Regions from separate parts of the Candidatus Enterococcus lemimoniae genome, predicted to be linked through region 2. Evidence: a T-box and tRNA genes for the amino acid it is inferred to sense, from the RefSeq annotation. Region 2 holds a T-box; the other holds one or more tRNA genes.

Region 1 (8,213 bases), 1.4 Mb from region 2:
GTGTGCCTACAACAAGTCAAAGCCCGTTAATGGGTGATGGCGTGCCTTTTGTAGAATGAACCGGCGAGTTACGATTGCATGCGAGGTTAAGGTGAAGAGCCGGAGCCGCAGCGAAAGCGAGTCTGAATAGGGCGAATGAGTATGTAGTCGTAGACCCGAAACCATGTGATCTACCCATGGCCAGGTTGAAGGTGTGGTAAAACGCACTGGAGGACCGAACCCACGTACGTTGAAAAGTGCGGGGATGAGCTGTGGGTAGCGGAGAAATTCCAAACGAACTTGGAGATAGCTGGTTCTCTCCGAAATAGCTTTAGGGCTAGCCTCGGAATTAAGAATGATGGAGGTAGAGCACTGTTTGGACTAGGGGCCCATCTCGGGTTACCGAATTCAGATAAACTCCGAATGCCATTCATTTATATCCGGGAGTCAGACTGCGAGTGATAAGATCCGTAGTCGAAAGGGAAACAGCCCAGACCACCAGCTAAGGTCCCAAAATAACTATTAAGTGGAAAAGGATGTGGGGTTGCACAGACAACTAGGATGTTGGCTCAGAAGCAGCCACCATTTAAAGAGTGCGTAATAGCTCACTAGTCGAGTGACCCTGCGCCGAAAATGTACCGGGGCTAAATAGTTTACCGAAGCTGTGGATTACACCTCTGGTGTAATGGTAGGAGAGCGTTCTAAGGGCGTTGAAGGTCGATCGTGAGGACGGCTGGAGCGCTTAGAAGTGAGAATGCCGGTATGAGTAGCGAAAGACGGGTGAGAATCCCGTCCACCGTATGACTAAGGTTTCCTGGGGAAGGCTCGTCCGCCCAGGGTTAGTCGGGACCTAAGCCGAGGCCGATAGGCGTAGGCGATGGACAACAGGTTGATATTCCTGTACCAGTTGTTTTTGTTTGAGCAATGGAGGGACGCAGGAGGCTAAGGAATGCATGCGACTGGAAGTGCATGTCCAAGCAGTAAGTCTTGAGTAGAGTCAAATGCTTTACTCTTTACGGACAAGCTGTGATGGGGAGGGAAATAATAGTACCGAAGTTCCTGATGTCACACTGTCAAGAAAAGCTTCTAGTGAGAAAACAACTGCCCGTACCGTAAACCGACACAGGTAGTCGAGGAGAGTATCCTAAGGTGAGCGAGCGAACTCTCGTTAAGGAACTCGGCAAAATGACCCCGTAACTTCGGGAGAAGGGGTGCTGACTTCGGTCAGCCGCAGTGAATAGGCCCAAGCGACTGTTTATCAAAAACACAGGTCTCTGCAAAATCGAAAGATGAAGTATAGGGGCTGACGCCTGCCCGGTGCTGGAAGGTTAAGAGGATGGGTTAGCTTCGGCGAAGCTCAGAATTGAAGCCCCAGTAAACGGCGGCCGTAACTATAACGGTCCTAAGGTAGCGAAATTCCTTGTCGGGTAAGTTCCGACCCGCACGAAAGGCGTAACGATTTGGGCACTGTCTCAACGAGAGACTCGGTGAAATTTTAGTACCTGTGAAGATGCAGGTTACCCGCGACAGGACGGAAAGACCCCATGGAGCTTTACTGTAGCTTGATATTGAGTGTTTGTACCACATGTACAGGATAGGTAGGAGCCGATGAATCCGGAACGCTAGTTTCGGAGGAGGCGCTGGTGGGATACTACCCTTGTGTTATGAACCCTCTAACCCGCACCACTTATCGTGGTGGGAGACAGTGTCAGGTGGGCAGTTTGACTGGGGCGGTCGCCTCCTAAAAGGTAACGGAGGCGCCCAAAGGTTCCCTCAGAATGGTTGGAAATCATTCGCAGAGTGTAAAGGCAGAAGGGAGCTTGACTGCGAGACTTACAAGTCGAGCAGGGACGAAAGTCGGGCTTAGTGATCCGGTGGTTCCGCATGGAAGGGCCATCGCTCAACGGATAAAAGCTACCCTGGGGATAACAGGCTTATCTCCCCCAAGAGTCCACATCGACGGGGAGGTTTGGCACCTCGATGTCGGCTCGTCGCATCCTGGGGCTGTAGTCGGTCCCAAGGGTTGGGCTGTTCGCCCATTAAAGCGGCACGCGAGCTGGGTTCAGAACGTCGTGAGACAGTTCGGTCCCTATCCGTCGCGGGCGTTGGAAATTTGAGAGGAGCTGTCCTTAGTACGAGAGGACCGGGATGGACTTACCGCTGGTGTACCAGTTGTTCTGCCAAGGGCATTGCTGGGTAGCTATGTAGGGAAGGGATAAACGCTGAAAGCATCTAAGTGTGAAGCCCACCTCAAGATGAGATTTCCCATTTCTTTAAGAAAGTAAGACCCCTGAGAGATGATCAGGTAGATAGGTTGGAAGTGGAAGTGCAGTGATGTACGGAGCGGACCAATACTAATCGGTCGAGGACTTAACCAAAGAAACGAAATAAAAAAGTATTTTCGGAATGTTTGATTACTACTTCAATCCAGTTTTGAGTGAATAATCACTCAACTTAATAGTAACAACACCCAGTGTGGTGGCGATAGCGAGAAGGATACACCTGTTCCCATGCCGAACACAGAAGTTAAGCTTCTTAGCGCCGATTGTAGTGAAGGGTTTCCCTTTGTGAGAGTAGGACGTCGCCACGCTAAAGTGTTGTCTTGGAGGTTTAGCTCAGCTGGGAGAGCACCTGCCTTACAAGCAGGGGGTCGGCGGTTCGATCCCGTCAACCTCCATTTTTTGAGCCGTTAGCTCAGTTGGTAGAGCATCTGACTTTTAATCAGAGGGTCGCAGGTTCGAGCCCTGCACGGCTCATAGGAATATTTTGCGGGTGTGGCGGAATTGGCAGACGCACTAGATTTAGGATCTAGCGCCTTACGGCGTGGGGGTTCAAGTCCCTTCACCCGCATTTTTAGTCTCGTTTAATACTTGGCGAATACGCCGGCTTAGCTCAGTTGGTAGAGCATCTGATTTGTAATCAGAGGGTCGAGGGTTCAAATCCTTTAGCCGGCATCCAAATTGCGGAAATAGCTCAGTGGTAGAGCACCACCTTGCCAAGGTGGGGGTCGCGGGTTCGAACCCCGTTTTCCGCTTAGCTTGTTCGCCGGGGTGGCGGAACTGGCAGACGCACAGGACTTAAAATCCTGCGGTGAGTGATCACCGTACCGGTTCGATTCCGGTCCTCGGCATTGCAGTGACATACAGATGTATGACATGTAGCACCCATAGCTCAACTGGATAGAGTGCTTGACTACGAATCAAGAGGTTAGGGGTTCGACTCCCTTTGGGTGCATTTGTAAATACGGGAAGTAGCTCAGCTTGGTAGAGCACTTGGTTTGGGACCAAGGGGTCGCAGGTTCGAATCCTGTCTTCCCGATTTATGTTGTGGGGCCTTAGCTCAGATGGGAGAGCGCCTGCTTTGCACGCAGGAGGTCAGCGGTTCGATCCCGCTAGGCTCCATTAGTAATTATTATTTTCGCGGTGTAGCTCAGCTGGCTAGAGCGTCCGGTTCATACCCGGGAGGTCGGGGGTTCGATCCCCTTCGCCGCGATTCCTTTTTAAGAGCCAAGGACCTTTAGCTCAGTTGGTTAGAGCAGACGGCTCATAACCGTCCGGTCGTAGGTTCGAGTCCTACAAGGTCCATTGTAGTGACGAATGATTTACTAATAATTATTTCGGAGGATTACCCAAGTCCGGCTGAAGGGAACGGTCTTGAAAACCGTCAGGCGGGTAAAACCGTGCAAGGGTTCGAATCCCTTATCCTCCTTTACTGAGAATCAATGTGATTGGCTTTGCCAGAACAGATGATGAATAGTACTTGGCGAACAAAGTGAGCGAGGTATCCTTACTAGAAATCACCAAGAATAACACCTTTCTATAGTCAATAAAGACTATAATTATCGCGGGGTGGAGCAGTCAGGTAGCTCGTCGGGCTCATAACCCGAAGGTCGTAGGTTCAAATCCTGCCCCCGCAATTGCTTTTGAATAATATTTAAGAGCAAGGCAATAAAGTAGTGACGCAATACTTACTATTGGTTTGGTAGTTCAGCTGGTTAGAATGCCTGCCTGTCACGCAGGAGGTCGCGGGTTCGAGTCCCGTCCAGACCGTTATAAAGTTTTGCGGGTGTAGTTTAGTGGTAAAACCACAGCCTTCCAAGCTGTCGTCGCGAGTTCGATTCTCGTCACCCGCTTTATGGGCCTATAGCTCAGCTGGTTAGAGCGCACGCCTGATAAGCGTGAGGTCGATGGTTCGAGTCCATTTAGGCCCATTTATTTTTAAATTTTTCTTGGGGAAGTACTCAAGTGGCTGAAGAGGCGCCCCTGCTAAGGGTGTAGGTCGGGAAACCGGCGCGAGGGTTCAAATCCCTCCTTCTCCGTTTCATAGCGGCCCGTTGGTCAAGCGGTTAAGACACCGCCCTTTCACGGCGGTATCACGGGTTCGATTCCCGTACGGGTCATTTTTAATAATTTTTTATTTCGGAGGATTACCCAAGTCCGGCTGAAGGGAACGGTCTTGAAAACCGTCAGGCGGGTAAAACCGTGCAAGGGTTCGAATCCCTTATCCTCCTTTACTGAGAATCAATGTGATTGGCTTTGCCAGAACAGATGATGAATAGTACTTGGCGAACAAAGTGAGCGAGGTATCCTTACTAGAAATCACCAAGAATAACACCTTTCTATAGTCAATAAAGACTATAATTATCGCGGGGTGGAGCAGTCAGGTAGCTCGTCGGGCTCATAACCCGAAGGTCGTAGGTTCAAATCCTGCCCCCGCAATTGCTTTTGAATAATATTTAAGAGCAAGGCAATAAAGTAGTGACGCAATACTTACTATTGGTTTGGTAGTTCAGCTGGTTAGAATGCCTGCCTGTCACGCAGGAGGTCGCGGGTTCGAGTCCCGTCCAGACCGTTATTATTATATTTTTTGGCGCAGTAGCTCAGTTGGTAGAGCAACGGATTGAAGCTCCGTGTGTCGGCAGTTCGATTCTGTCTTGCGCCATTTCAAAGAAGAAGCATGCGGGTGTAGTTTAGTGGTAAAACCACAGCCTTCCAAGCTGCCGTCGCGAGTTCGATTCTCGTCACCCGCTTTTTTCTTTAAGGGCCTATAGCTCAGCTGGTTAGAGCGCACGCCTGATAAGCGTGAGGTCGATGGTTCGAGTCCATTTAGGCCCATAATTTCAAAAGGCCCGTTGGTCAAGCGGTTAAGACACCGCCCTTTCACGGCGGTATCACGGGTTCGATTCCCGTACGGGTCATGTTTACAAAACATTTTGCGTATAGCTTGATGTTTTTTTTGTTTTTTAAAATATTTTTATGAAAACGTTGACATCGCACTTATAATGGGGTATTCTATGCTTGTACACAACAAGTGAATAAATGGATAGTGATTGTTTAAATACAAGCTAAACCTAATTTTTCCAATGAAGAGGAAATTCTTCTTTTTTGGAAAGGTTGGGTTTTTCTTTTTTTACAATTAAAGGAGTTAAGTGTGAAGAAGGGAGCGAAAAGATGATTATTCAAAAAATTTTGAATAATAATGTTGTGATTACGTTGGATGACCATAAACAAGAGCAAATTGTTATGGGACGTGGTATAGCGTTCAAAAAAAAAGTTGGAGATTTTGTTCCAGAGGCAATGGTAGATCAAGTATTTCGATTAGCCAATCAAGATACATCACTGAAGTTCCAAGAATTGCTAGGAGATCTTCCCATGGAGGTAATGCAGCTTTCAGATGAAATTATCAAGTATGCCAAAACTAAGCTTGGAAGGAAGTTAAATGATACAATCTTTATTTCTTTAACTGACCATCTTCATACAGCGCTAGAAAGAATGCGACAAGGAATTGAAGTGAAGAACTTTTTATTATGGGATATCAAACGTTTTTTTTCAGATGAATATTTTATTGGTACTAAAGCAATTGAAATGGTCAAAGAAAAATTTGACGTTCAATTACCAGAGGATGAAGCTGGCTTTATTGCATTACACTTAGTTAATGCAGAGATGGATGAAGAAGTAGGGAACGTTTATGAGCTGACAAAAATCATGCAAGAAATCACGAATATCGTGAAGTATCATTTCAAAACTACCTTCAATGAAGATTCTGTTTATTTTTATCGTTTTAGTACTCATTTAAAATTTTTTGCTTATCGTCTATTAAATCATAAAGAATTTCACGATGAAGATGATGGAGAATTATACGAAGTAATCAAAAAAAAGTATTGTAATGCTTACACTTGTGTAAATAAAATTGGTCATTTTTTGACGGAAAGTTATGCTTATACTATTTCTAAGGAAGAGAAAATGTATTTGATTATTCATATCTCGCGAGTAATACAGACAAATAGTTAGCAAGATTGTTAAATCTTAGCATAGATCAATCATAAGATGAAAGGTGGACAGATAAGTTGATAAACAGAGAAAGACCCCTTGGATAGTGACATTAAGTTGGCTAAACCTTCAAATGTAATGTATTTATAAAAACTAAACTTTGGAGGAACAAAAAATGGGAAAATATCATGATTTAGCACAGAAAATTGTTGATAACGTAGGTGGAAAAGAAAATATTAATAGTTTAACACATTGTATTACACGTCTGCGCTTTAAGTTGAAAGATGAATCAAAAGCAAATGATGATGTATTGAAAAACATGGATGGTGTTGTCACCGTAATGAAAAGTGGTGGACAATATCAAGTTGTCATTGGTAATCATGTACCAGCAGTTTATGAAGATGTTGTAAGCATTGCTGGGATTTCAGCTGATGCTGAACAAGAATCTTCTGGCGGTAATCTTTTCAATCGTTTAATTGATATTCTAAGTGGATGTTTCCAACCTTTCTTAGGAGCACTTGCTGCAGCTGGTATGGTAAAAGGTTTAAATGCTTTACTTGTTTTCTTGAAATTATATTCTGCTACTTCTGGAACTTATACAATGTTAAATGGCATTGGCGATGCGATCTTCTACTTCATGCCAGTGATTTTGGGGTATACAGCTGCTAGAAAATTCAATTTGAATCCGATGGTAGGGATTGTGATCGGTGCATCCCTTTGTTATCCAACAGTTCAAGGTGGCGCCTTACAAGCGGCTTTTGAAACGACTGCAGGAGCAGGAGCTGCTGCTCCTTATAGTTTATTGGGTTTACCTGCATATACTACGTTTTTAGGAATACCTTGGGTTGGTGCTGGATATACAAGTAGTGTAGTACCAATTATTTTCATTGTAGCGTTTGCAGCTCAAATCCAAAAGCTCTTCAAGAAACTTATTCCTGAAGTTGTTCAAACATTTTTGGTACCATTCTTTGTGCTATTGATTGCATTACCAATTGGCTTTTTAGTAATTGGTCCAATCATCAGTATGCTAACTGATTTACTAAGTGCTGGTTTCCAAGCGTTGATGGGCTTCTCACCTGCATTATATGGCGTTATTCTTGGCTTCTTCTGGCAAGTATTGGTTATTTTTGGTTTACATTGGAGTGTTGTGCCGCTTGCAATCATGCAAATCACTCAAGAAGGAGCAAGCCAAGTATTAGTGGGTTCTTTTGCTGCAAGTTTTGCACAGACTGCTGTAGTTATGGCGATGTTCTTTAAATTGAAAGACACAAAAATGAAAGCATTATGTCCACCAGCAATCATTTCAGGAATTTTTGGTGTAACTGAACCAGCAATCTATGGTATTACTTTACCTAAAAAGACACCATTCATTTTTTCAATGATCGGTGCTGCTGTAGGTGGATTATACTTGATGATCAAGGGTGTAACCTCTTATACAATGGGTGGTTTAGGTATTTTCGGAGTTCTAAACTTTATCAACGGTGACGATGCGAGTGGTGTTGTTCATTCATTTGTTGCTATTCTAATCGCAATGGTTATCGGTTTTGCATTAACATTCTTCTTCTGGAAAGATAGTACTGTCGTAGAAGACATAACAGAGAATAAAAAAGCACAAAAGGCAATCAAAGAAGCCGTTTTAAGTCCGGTTAAAGGTCGTGTATTACCATTAAGTAAAGCAAGTGATCAAGCCTTTGCTCAAGGTGCTTTAGGTAAAGGTATTTTGATTGAACCTACAGAAGGTGTGGTTAGAGCACCATTTGATGGAACTGTAATGACCTTGTTTCCAACGTTACATGCAATTGGTTTGATTTCAGATCAGGGGATGGAGCTATTGATTCATATCGGGATGGATACGGTTCAGCTAGATGGAAATGGTTTTGAAGCAAGAGTGGCTCAAGGAGACAAAGTTAAAAAAGGTCAAGTGTTAGTTACATTTGATATTGAAGCGATCAAAGCGGCTGGATA
Region 2 (8,213 bases):
TGGTTTTTTGGTTAGAAAAGCTGACAAATTTACCGACACTGCTAGTTTAGATGGTAAAACAATTGGTGTCGTTCAATCCGCAACGACCAAAGAAGCAATTGAAAAACAGGCAAAGGATTTGGGTGTAACGTTCAAATATCAAGAACTAGGCTCATATCCTGAACTAAAAACAGCCTTAACATCTAAAAGAATCGATGCTTTTTCAGTAGATAAATCAATTTTAACTGGTTATGTAGATGATAGTACCGAAATCTTGAAAGATGGTTTCTCACCACAAGAATACGGTATCGCTACGAAGAAAGCAAATACGGAATTAAACGATCAGTTAAATAAATCCATTGAAAAATGGGAAAAAGACGGTACTTTGGAAAAAATCTACAAAACGTGGAATCTGGACTAATTTTTCCCGATTCTATACAATTTCGTTAGAATTTGGGAGGAAATCAAATGTTCATTATAGCGAATTCAGGGCCATTTGCGCTTTATCGTTGGGAAGCTTTGCTTAAAGACTGGAGACTTTTTGGCGATGCTTTCCTTTATACCATTTTACTTGCGGTCGGATCATTGATCGTGGCGATGTTATTAGGGATATTTTTTGGGAGCCTCTCTGCGATGCACAACAAATTATTGAATCTAATCAGTCGAATTTATGTTGAATTTTTTCAGAACACCCCATTGTTGATTCAATTTATCGTTGTTTATTATGGTTTTCCATTGATTAGTCCAATGCTAACTTTTTCGACAACAACGATTGCGATCATTTGTGTGGGCCTTTATCATGGCGCCTATATCTCAGAAGTTGTTCGTTCAGGGATCGGTGCTGTGCCTAAAGGGCAATTTGAAGCAGCTTATTCTCAAGGTTTTTCTTATGGAAAAACAATGCGCTTTGTCGTATTGCCTCAAGCTTGGCGAATTATGCTACCGCCACTTACAAATCAAATCGTAAATTTAATCAAAAATACCTCAACAGTTGCGATTATTTCGGGAGCAGATGTGATGTTTACAGCAAATAGTTGGTCTTCGATCAATCTAAACTATATTCCGGCATTTGCGCTAGCAGGATTCCTTTACTTTATCCTGTGCTTCCCGTTAGCTAAATTGGCTCGGAAATTAGAAGAAAACAATAAGAAAGCTTATACCAGATAGGAGGTCGCAAATATGTCTTTTTCAGAACAAATGAGTCAACTTCTCACCGGCAATAACTTGCGCTTTTTATTCGATGGGTTGAAGCTTACTCTTTACATTTCTTTTGTATCAATTATTTTAAGTACGATTTTCGGTACTATTTTAGCTGTTTTAAGAAATCAAAAAAAAGGTCCTTTAAAGTTTCTAGCTAGTTTATATATCGAAATCGTTCGTAATATACCTAATTTACTATGGATCTATGTTATTTTCTTGATTTTTAAAATAAAGTCTACTCCTGCTGGAATTGTTAGCTTTACTGTTTTTACAACCGCTGCTTTAGCTGAAATTATCCGTGGCGGTTTAAATGGTGTTGACAAAGGACAAAAAGAAGCCGCCCGTTCTCAAGGCTTTAGCAATTTTCAAATTCTTATATATATCGTTTTACCTCAAGCCATTCGCAACGTATTGCCCGCAATTGTTTCACAATTTGTGACGGTAATTAAGGATACTAGTTTTTTATATTCCGTTATTGCGCTGCAAGAGCTCTTCGGGAAATCTTATATATTGATGGGCCGCTATGCTCAAACAAGTCAAGTTTTTGCAATTTACGGCCTTGTCGCCTTGATGTATTTTGTCATTAATTTTTCGATTTCTCAGTTTTCCAGATGGTTATCTAGAAATTGGGCTTAATCGACTAAAAAAAGTTCCGCAAAACTATTTAAGTTTTGCGGAACTTTTTCTTTTAGCGAATCTTCACAGCAAATTGCTCCACTAATGCCTTTTCTACTTTTTCCATTGATTGATTGATCTCTTCATCAACCAATGTTGCTTCAGCGTTGACAAACGTCAAGCTATAAGCCATTGATTTTTTCCCTTCAGCGATGTTCTCTCCTTGATAAACATCAAATAAGTGAACGGATTGCAAGAATTTTCCAGCATGTTTGGAAATAGTTCCTACTAATTCTTGGCTTGTTACTGATTCATCGACCAGTAAAGCAATATCCCGTGAAACTGCTGGGAATTTTGAGATTTGTTGATACACTAATGCGTCATTTTCTTCTGCGATGATTGCTTGAAGATTTAATTCAGCGGCGTATGTTTCTGGAATCTCGTATTCTTTTGCTACAGTTGGATGAACTTGCCCGATGAATCCGATGACCGTATCATTCAATTTTATCAAAGCCGTTCTTCCTGGATGTAGATCTTGATTTTCTTTTGTTGCTTCGTAAGAAATTTTATTTAAAATCCCAACAGAGTCAAATAATTCTTCAAGCATCCCTTTCACTGTGTAAAAATCAACAGTTGTTTCCTTGGTTTGCCAATCTTTCACTTTACTGTTTCCTGATAAGACGATCCCTAGATGGTTCTCTTCATAAGGCAATTCTTTTTTAGGATCATTGTCTTGATAAAAAACTCGTCCAACCTCATAAAGTGCAATATTGTTGTTTTTACGGGCAACATTATAGGCTACGTCATCTAATAATCCTGAAATCAAGTTCATTCTTAAGACAGAACGCTCTTCACTCATTGGCCATTGCAGACTTGTTGTTTGGCTTTCTCTCATCATAAATTGACGAGATTTTTCCTCAGTTGTCAAAGCATAGCTAATTGCCTCACTGGCACCGCATCCTTCAAGTAAACTCTTGATCTTACGAACTAATAGTTGTCCACTCGTTAAGCTACCTGCCACCGTTTCACCTTTTGGCAATGTGGAAGGTAAGTTATCATACCCATAAATCCGTGCCACTTCTTCGATCAAATCAGCTTCGATCTTAATATCCCAGCGTCTAGGGGGAACTGTCACAGTATATTTCTCTTGATCAAGTACATAGTCAAAACCTAGTGTGTCAAAAATTTCACTGACCGTTGCTTGATCCATTTTAGTCCCTAGATATTCATTGATTCTTGAAATCGTCACACTTACAATAACCTCTTCAAGTCTTACTTCTGAGCCAATCGCTTTACCTGAAACTACTGTTCCTCCAGCTAATTTAGCAATCATTGCAGCAGCCACATCCCCTGCTTCACCAATCGTTGCATGATTGATACCTTTTTCAAATCGGCTAGAAGACTCACTCCGCAAATTGAACTCTTTTGACGTTCTACGAACGGATAATGAATTAAACAAAGCTGACTCCAAAGCTACAGTTGTTGTTTCATCAGTAATTTCTGAGTCGGCTCCACCCATAACTCCAGCCAAAGCAACAGGAACTTGCCCATTTGTGATGACGATATTTCCTTCTGATACTTTGCGTGTTTCGCCATCTAACGTGACGATTTCTTCACCTGTTTTACCACGTCTTACTAAAATAGTTTTACTTGCTAGTTTATCATAATCAAACGCATGTAACGGTTGTCCGAATAATAAAAGAATATAGTTTGTGATATCAACTACATTATTGATTGGGCGAATCCCCTCATTCATTAAACGTGTTTGCAGCCATAGTGGGCTCTCAGCGATTTTTACATCTTTGATGACTCTGATTTGGTAGGCTGGTGTATCTTCTTTGTCGGTCACTTCCACAGAAATGTAATCTGCAGCTGTTTCACTTGTATCCTCTTTTAAGGGCTCATCATTAAACTTGGGTGTTTGACGGTAAATCGCCCCAACTTCATACGCAACACCACGCATACTCAATGCATCTGCACGATTTGGCGTGATTGATAATTCGATAATATGATCATCCATATCTAAGTATGAAAAAACATCATCGCCATTAACTGCGTCAGCTGGCATGTAATAAATTCCATCCGAATAGGCTTTCGGGATTACGTTATCGGAATAACCTAATTCTTGTAAAGAACAAATCATCCCATTTGACACTTCACCACGCATTTTACCTTTTTTGATTTTTTGATTACCAGTGATTCGAGAACCAGGCAAGGCCACAATTACTTTGATACCGACCTTGACATTCGGTGCACCACAAACGATTTGGGATAATTCTGCTTCACCGATATCCACTTGACAAATCGATAAATGATCTGAATTAGGATGAGGAACACATTCTTTGACCTCACCAACGACGATTTTTTTCAAACCATCTTCTGGAACTTCAACGCCTTCAACTTCGATCCCTGTCAAAGACATTTGATCAGATAATTCTTTTGCTGAGATTTTTGATAGATCTAAATATTCACTTAACCATTTATAAGAAACTAACATCGTCGACTACTCCTTTACCTTGAACTGATTTAAGAAACGTAAATCATTTTGATAGAAATTACGAATATCGTTAACGCCATAACGCAACATTGCAACACGATCTGGCCCTAAACCGAAAGCAAAACCAGTATATTCTTTTGGATCAATACCTGACATCGATAAAACATCTGGATGAACCATGCCGGCACCTAAAATTTCGATCCAGCCAGTTTGTTTACAGACATTACAGCCTGCACCACCACATTTGAAGCAACTAACATCCACTTCAACGGAAGGCTCAGTAAACGGAAAATAACTTGGGCGCAGACGAATCTTACGATCTTCACCAAACATTTTTTTCATCACAACTTCTAATGTGCCTTTTAGGTCACCCATTGTAATATTTTTATCGATAACTAGCCCTTCGATTTGATGGAATTGGTGGCTATGTGTTGCATCATCTGTATCTCTACGGAAAACTTTCCCAGGAGAAATCATGCGGAGTGCACCTTTTGAAAAATCATGTTTTTCCATCGTTCTTGCTTGTACAGGAGAAGTATGGGTGCGAATCAAGATATCATCTGAGATATAAAACGTGTCTTGCATATCACGTGCTGGGTGATCTTTTGGTAAATTCATCCGCTCAAAATTGTAATGATCAGACTCAACTTCATAGCCTTCTACAACTTGATAACCCATTCCTACAAAAATATCTTCGATTTCTTCCATCACTTGGGATAACACATGACGAGTGCCATGTGTCATCTGTTTACCTGGTAATGTTACATCAATTGTTTCCTGTTCTAAAGCTGCATTCAACGCCTCTGTTTCTAAAACTTCCTTGCGAGTTTCAACAGCTTCAGTCAATAAATCTCGGATTTCATTAGCAAAGCTCCCCACTACTGGACGTTCTTCTGCTGATAAATCTTTCATTCCCCTCAAGACTTCTGTAATGGGTCCTTTTTTACCTAGTGTTTCCACTCTGATTTGGTTTAAGGCTTTAAGATCCGCTACATTTTGAATATTCGTCAATGTTTCATCTCTTAAAGCTTCTAATTGAGCTTTTAATGTCATTTTTCTAATCCTTTCTTTTCTATAATAATTGAACTAAGTACATTAATTGTAGGTACTTGATAAAATAAAAAACGATAGCCCGCTCCTATCTAAAGGAACGAGCTATCGTGTTACCATCCTACTTCATGACAAAAAATCATGCACTCAATTCTTATAACGGCTTTCACCGGTCTGAACACTTGGAACAAACAAACTCCGGAAGTGAACTTCATTTTTCGATTACGTAACTTGTTTTCAGTCTAAGACAAGTTTTCCCTTTTCGTATCAGCCAAATTACTCTTTTCCATCAACGCTTTTTGCTATTCAATTGATTACAGTTTACAAGAAATTAGGTCTTAGGTCAACTGCATTCTTCAGCAGTGACCCATTTTTCTGCCCAATGTTGGATTTGTTCCATTGCTTGTTGTAAGTCCTTGCCTTTGATTGAGAGGAAATATTCAAGACGGCTACTCTCGTCACAGCGAACTGCTTTTGAGATGATCCCTTCACCTTCTAATTCTTTCAAGCGCTCGACTAATACGCGATCGCTTAGTTCAGGGATTTTTTGTCTTAACTCACCAAATCGTTGAGGACCGTTTTCCAACAAGACATCAATAATCAAACCATTCCATTTCTTCCCTAAAATCGCAAAAGCTTTTTCAAACTTAGGACATAATGAAAATTCGGTTGTTTTTACTTGCTCCATTTTCCTCACCTCGTGAACTGAGTATAGCACACAACTTACAATTTGTAAGTAGATTTGCTTTTGTTTTACTTCATTTTTTCAATGATCTGTTCTTCATCCATATCGATAATGATACCAGCAGATAATAAGACTAGAAAAACACTATTTACCTCTTTGCTCGTAGCTTGAGCAAGTGCTTTTCGATATAAATTTAACTGACCACGGTACCGCTGAATGACTTTCTTGATCTCTTGGACGTTTTCGATATCTTGGACAAAATCTGTTTTATAGTCGTAAAGAATGCAATTGTTGTCTTGTTCAAGATAACCATCAATCATTCCATGGATCAATAAATCATCTTGTGTTTCTCTGGGATAATCTTTGATCAATTCTTCTGCTCTCAACAACATTGAAAATGGTTGTTCTCGCACAACTTTAGTTGGATTTTCTAACAGTTGTTGGCCCAAGTGTGTCTGATAAAAAGAGAGTACCTGATCAATCTTGATTTGTTTTGCTACATTTTCTTGAATAATTTTCGTTTGGACTAATTCTTCGATCAATTGGGTAATACTATCTTTGGTTGGTTCTTCGTTTAAATCCAGCAATTGTAATAAATAATGAGTTGCTGAACCAACCTCCACTGCTGATGGTTTTCGGATCGTTTCAATAAATCTAGGTTTCCCCAACTCGCCTTCACTCATTCGGTGAACGATCATTGGAGTTGGCTGAAGTGTATTTTTTTCATCTACTTCGATTTTAGCGATTTCTTTATTATCCGGGTCTTCAAATACACGTTTGATTTCTGATACTGATTGGTAATTAGTCGTTTTGGTTGAGAGCTGGTAGGGGTAATCATAGTTTAAACGGTATAACCCTTGCTCTACTAATTTAGGATCACTACTTTTAGAATTTTCGGCTTTACTCAAACCTGTATCGATAAATTGAAAGGCAGCAAATTGTTCTTGGATGGCTTGTTCAGTCATGAATGAAACCGAGAATCCCGCTGGATGTTGTGTGATTCCCACAATTTTTTCAGTTGTAAACGCCGATTGGAATTCAGCCATTTTCTGATGACGAACCAAACTCATTCCCACCCAGTTCATCAAACTACTCTTTCCTTGTAACCGATTTTCGCTTGGTAATACTTTAGTTTGAACATCAGCCACTTTCAGCCACTCTTTAAATGTTGCTTCTTGATTGTTATATGACCCCACAAGATAAAGCTTTTGTTCTGCACGAGTCAACGCTACATACAATTTGCGCATCTCTTCTGAGAGTAATTTTTTTAATTTTGCCTGCTTGATTGCTAAAAACGGCAATGTCTCATAAAGCATCCGATCTGTTTGATCCAAATAACGAATCCCAACACCAAGTCGGTCGTCAAAGATATACCGTTCATTCAGATCGCCAAGGTTGAACTCTTTTGTCATATCTAAAATGAAAACAACTGGGAATTCCAATCCTTTACTAGCGTGGATCGTCATAACGCGAACAGCATTTTCTTCGCTCAAAATAACAGGTTCTGCTAAGTCCTTATCTTTTTCCTGCATTTTTTCAATAAACCGAACAAATTGAAATAGGCCACGGAAACTGGTTTGTTCATAACTGGCGGCTCGATCGATCAATGCAAATAAATTCGCCTGTCTTTGTTTCCCCGCTGGCATACCGCCTACGTAATCTAAATAAGCCGTATCTTGATAAATTTGCCAGATTAAAGTTGCTAATTGATTTCTTCGTGCCATTTCGCGCCATTGTTCAAGTTGAGCTGCAAATGCCTGTGTTTTTTCTTTCAATGCCAATTGAGCTGACTCTTTCGCCTCAATTTGATTAAAGGTCAGGAACGCTTCATAATAAGAACTTTTTTTAGCAGCTAACCGAAGCGTTACTAATTCATTTTCTTTTAATCCTACAATTGGCGAACGCAACACCGCGGCCAAGGGGATATCTTGATAGGGATTGTCAATAATTTGCAAAAGAGCCACCATTGTCTGAATTTCGGTTGCTTGAAAATAATTTTGGGCATCGTTTACTTGGATTGGGATACCTGCTAATTTAAATATCTCTAAAATCGTCAAATTATTTTTCTTAGTTGGCGTCAACAATACAATATCCTTATAAGTCAATGGTCGATTTTCTTTTGTTGTTTTGTCATAGATCAAAAATTTTTTATCGATCAATTCTCTGATTTTCAGCGCTGTCATATGC

What was found. The T-box of region 2 lies ahead of pheS (phenylalanine--tRNA ligase subunit alpha). A T-box ahead of a tRNA ligase gene usually reads a tRNA of that ligase, here a tRNA-Phe.
Region 1: it has a tRNA-Phe gene. The T-box ahead of pheS (phenylalanine--tRNA ligase subunit alpha) is inferred to sense a tRNA for this amino acid. The anticodon was not compared.

The regions. Positions count from the first base shown of each region.
Region 1 covers NZ_CP147248.1:2,805,984-2,814,196, forward strand. Annotated here, with positions in the region: rRNA gene A5866_RS13240 (23S ribosomal RNA) at 1-2,357, shown strand, start outside; rRNA gene rrf (5S ribosomal RNA) at 2,454-2,569, shown strand; tRNA gene A5866_RS13250 (tRNA-Val) at 2,584-2,656, shown strand; tRNA gene A5866_RS13255 (tRNA-Lys) at 2,663-2,735, shown strand; tRNA gene A5866_RS13260 (tRNA-Leu) at 2,748-2,829, shown strand; tRNA gene A5866_RS13265 (tRNA-Thr) at 2,861-2,933, shown strand; tRNA gene A5866_RS13270 (tRNA-Gly) at 2,942-3,013, shown strand; tRNA gene A5866_RS13275 (tRNA-Leu) at 3,024-3,109, shown strand; tRNA gene A5866_RS13280 (tRNA-Arg) at 3,140-3,213, shown strand; tRNA gene A5866_RS13285 (tRNA-Pro) at 3,224-3,297, shown strand; tRNA gene A5866_RS13290 (tRNA-Ala) at 3,308-3,380, shown strand; tRNA gene A5866_RS13295 (tRNA-Met) at 3,398-3,471, shown strand; tRNA gene A5866_RS13300 (tRNA-Ile) at 3,490-3,563, shown strand; tRNA gene A5866_RS13305 (tRNA-Ser) at 3,598-3,687, shown strand; tRNA gene A5866_RS13310 (tRNA-Met) at 3,822-3,895, shown strand; tRNA gene A5866_RS13315 (tRNA-Asp) at 3,955-4,028, shown strand; tRNA gene A5866_RS13320 (tRNA-Gly) at 4,041-4,111, shown strand; tRNA gene A5866_RS13325 (tRNA-Ile) at 4,116-4,189, shown strand; tRNA gene A5866_RS13330 (tRNA-Ser) at 4,210-4,297, shown strand; tRNA gene A5866_RS13335 (tRNA-Glu) at 4,307-4,378, shown strand; tRNA gene A5866_RS13340 (tRNA-Ser) at 4,400-4,489, shown strand; tRNA gene A5866_RS13345 (tRNA-Met) at 4,624-4,697, shown strand; tRNA gene A5866_RS13350 (tRNA-Asp) at 4,757-4,830, shown strand; tRNA gene A5866_RS13355 (tRNA-Phe) at 4,848-4,920, shown strand; tRNA gene A5866_RS13360 (tRNA-Gly) at 4,938-5,008, shown strand; tRNA gene A5866_RS13365 (tRNA-Ile) at 5,020-5,093, shown strand; tRNA gene A5866_RS13370 (tRNA-Glu) at 5,105-5,176, shown strand; gene licT (BglG family transcription antiterminator LicT) at 5,430-6,269, shown strand; gene A5866_RS13380 (beta-glucoside-specific PTS transporter subunit IIABC) at 6,424-8,213, shown strand, end outside.
Region 2 covers NZ_CP147248.1:648,874-657,086, forward strand. Annotated here, with positions in the region: gene A5866_RS03230 (transporter substrate-binding domain-containing protein) at 1-400, shown strand, start outside; gene A5866_RS03235 (amino acid ABC transporter permease) at 448-1,146, shown strand; gene A5866_RS03240 (amino acid ABC transporter permease) at 1,177-1,815, shown strand; gene pheT (phenylalanine--tRNA ligase subunit beta) at 1,868-4,291, opposite strand; gene pheS (phenylalanine--tRNA ligase subunit alpha) at 4,298-5,344, opposite strand; T-box leader at 5,435-5,643, opposite strand; gene A5866_RS03255 (winged helix-turn-helix transcriptional regulator) at 5,685-6,029, opposite strand; gene addA (helicase-exonuclease AddAB subunit AddA) at 6,095-8,213, opposite strand, start outside.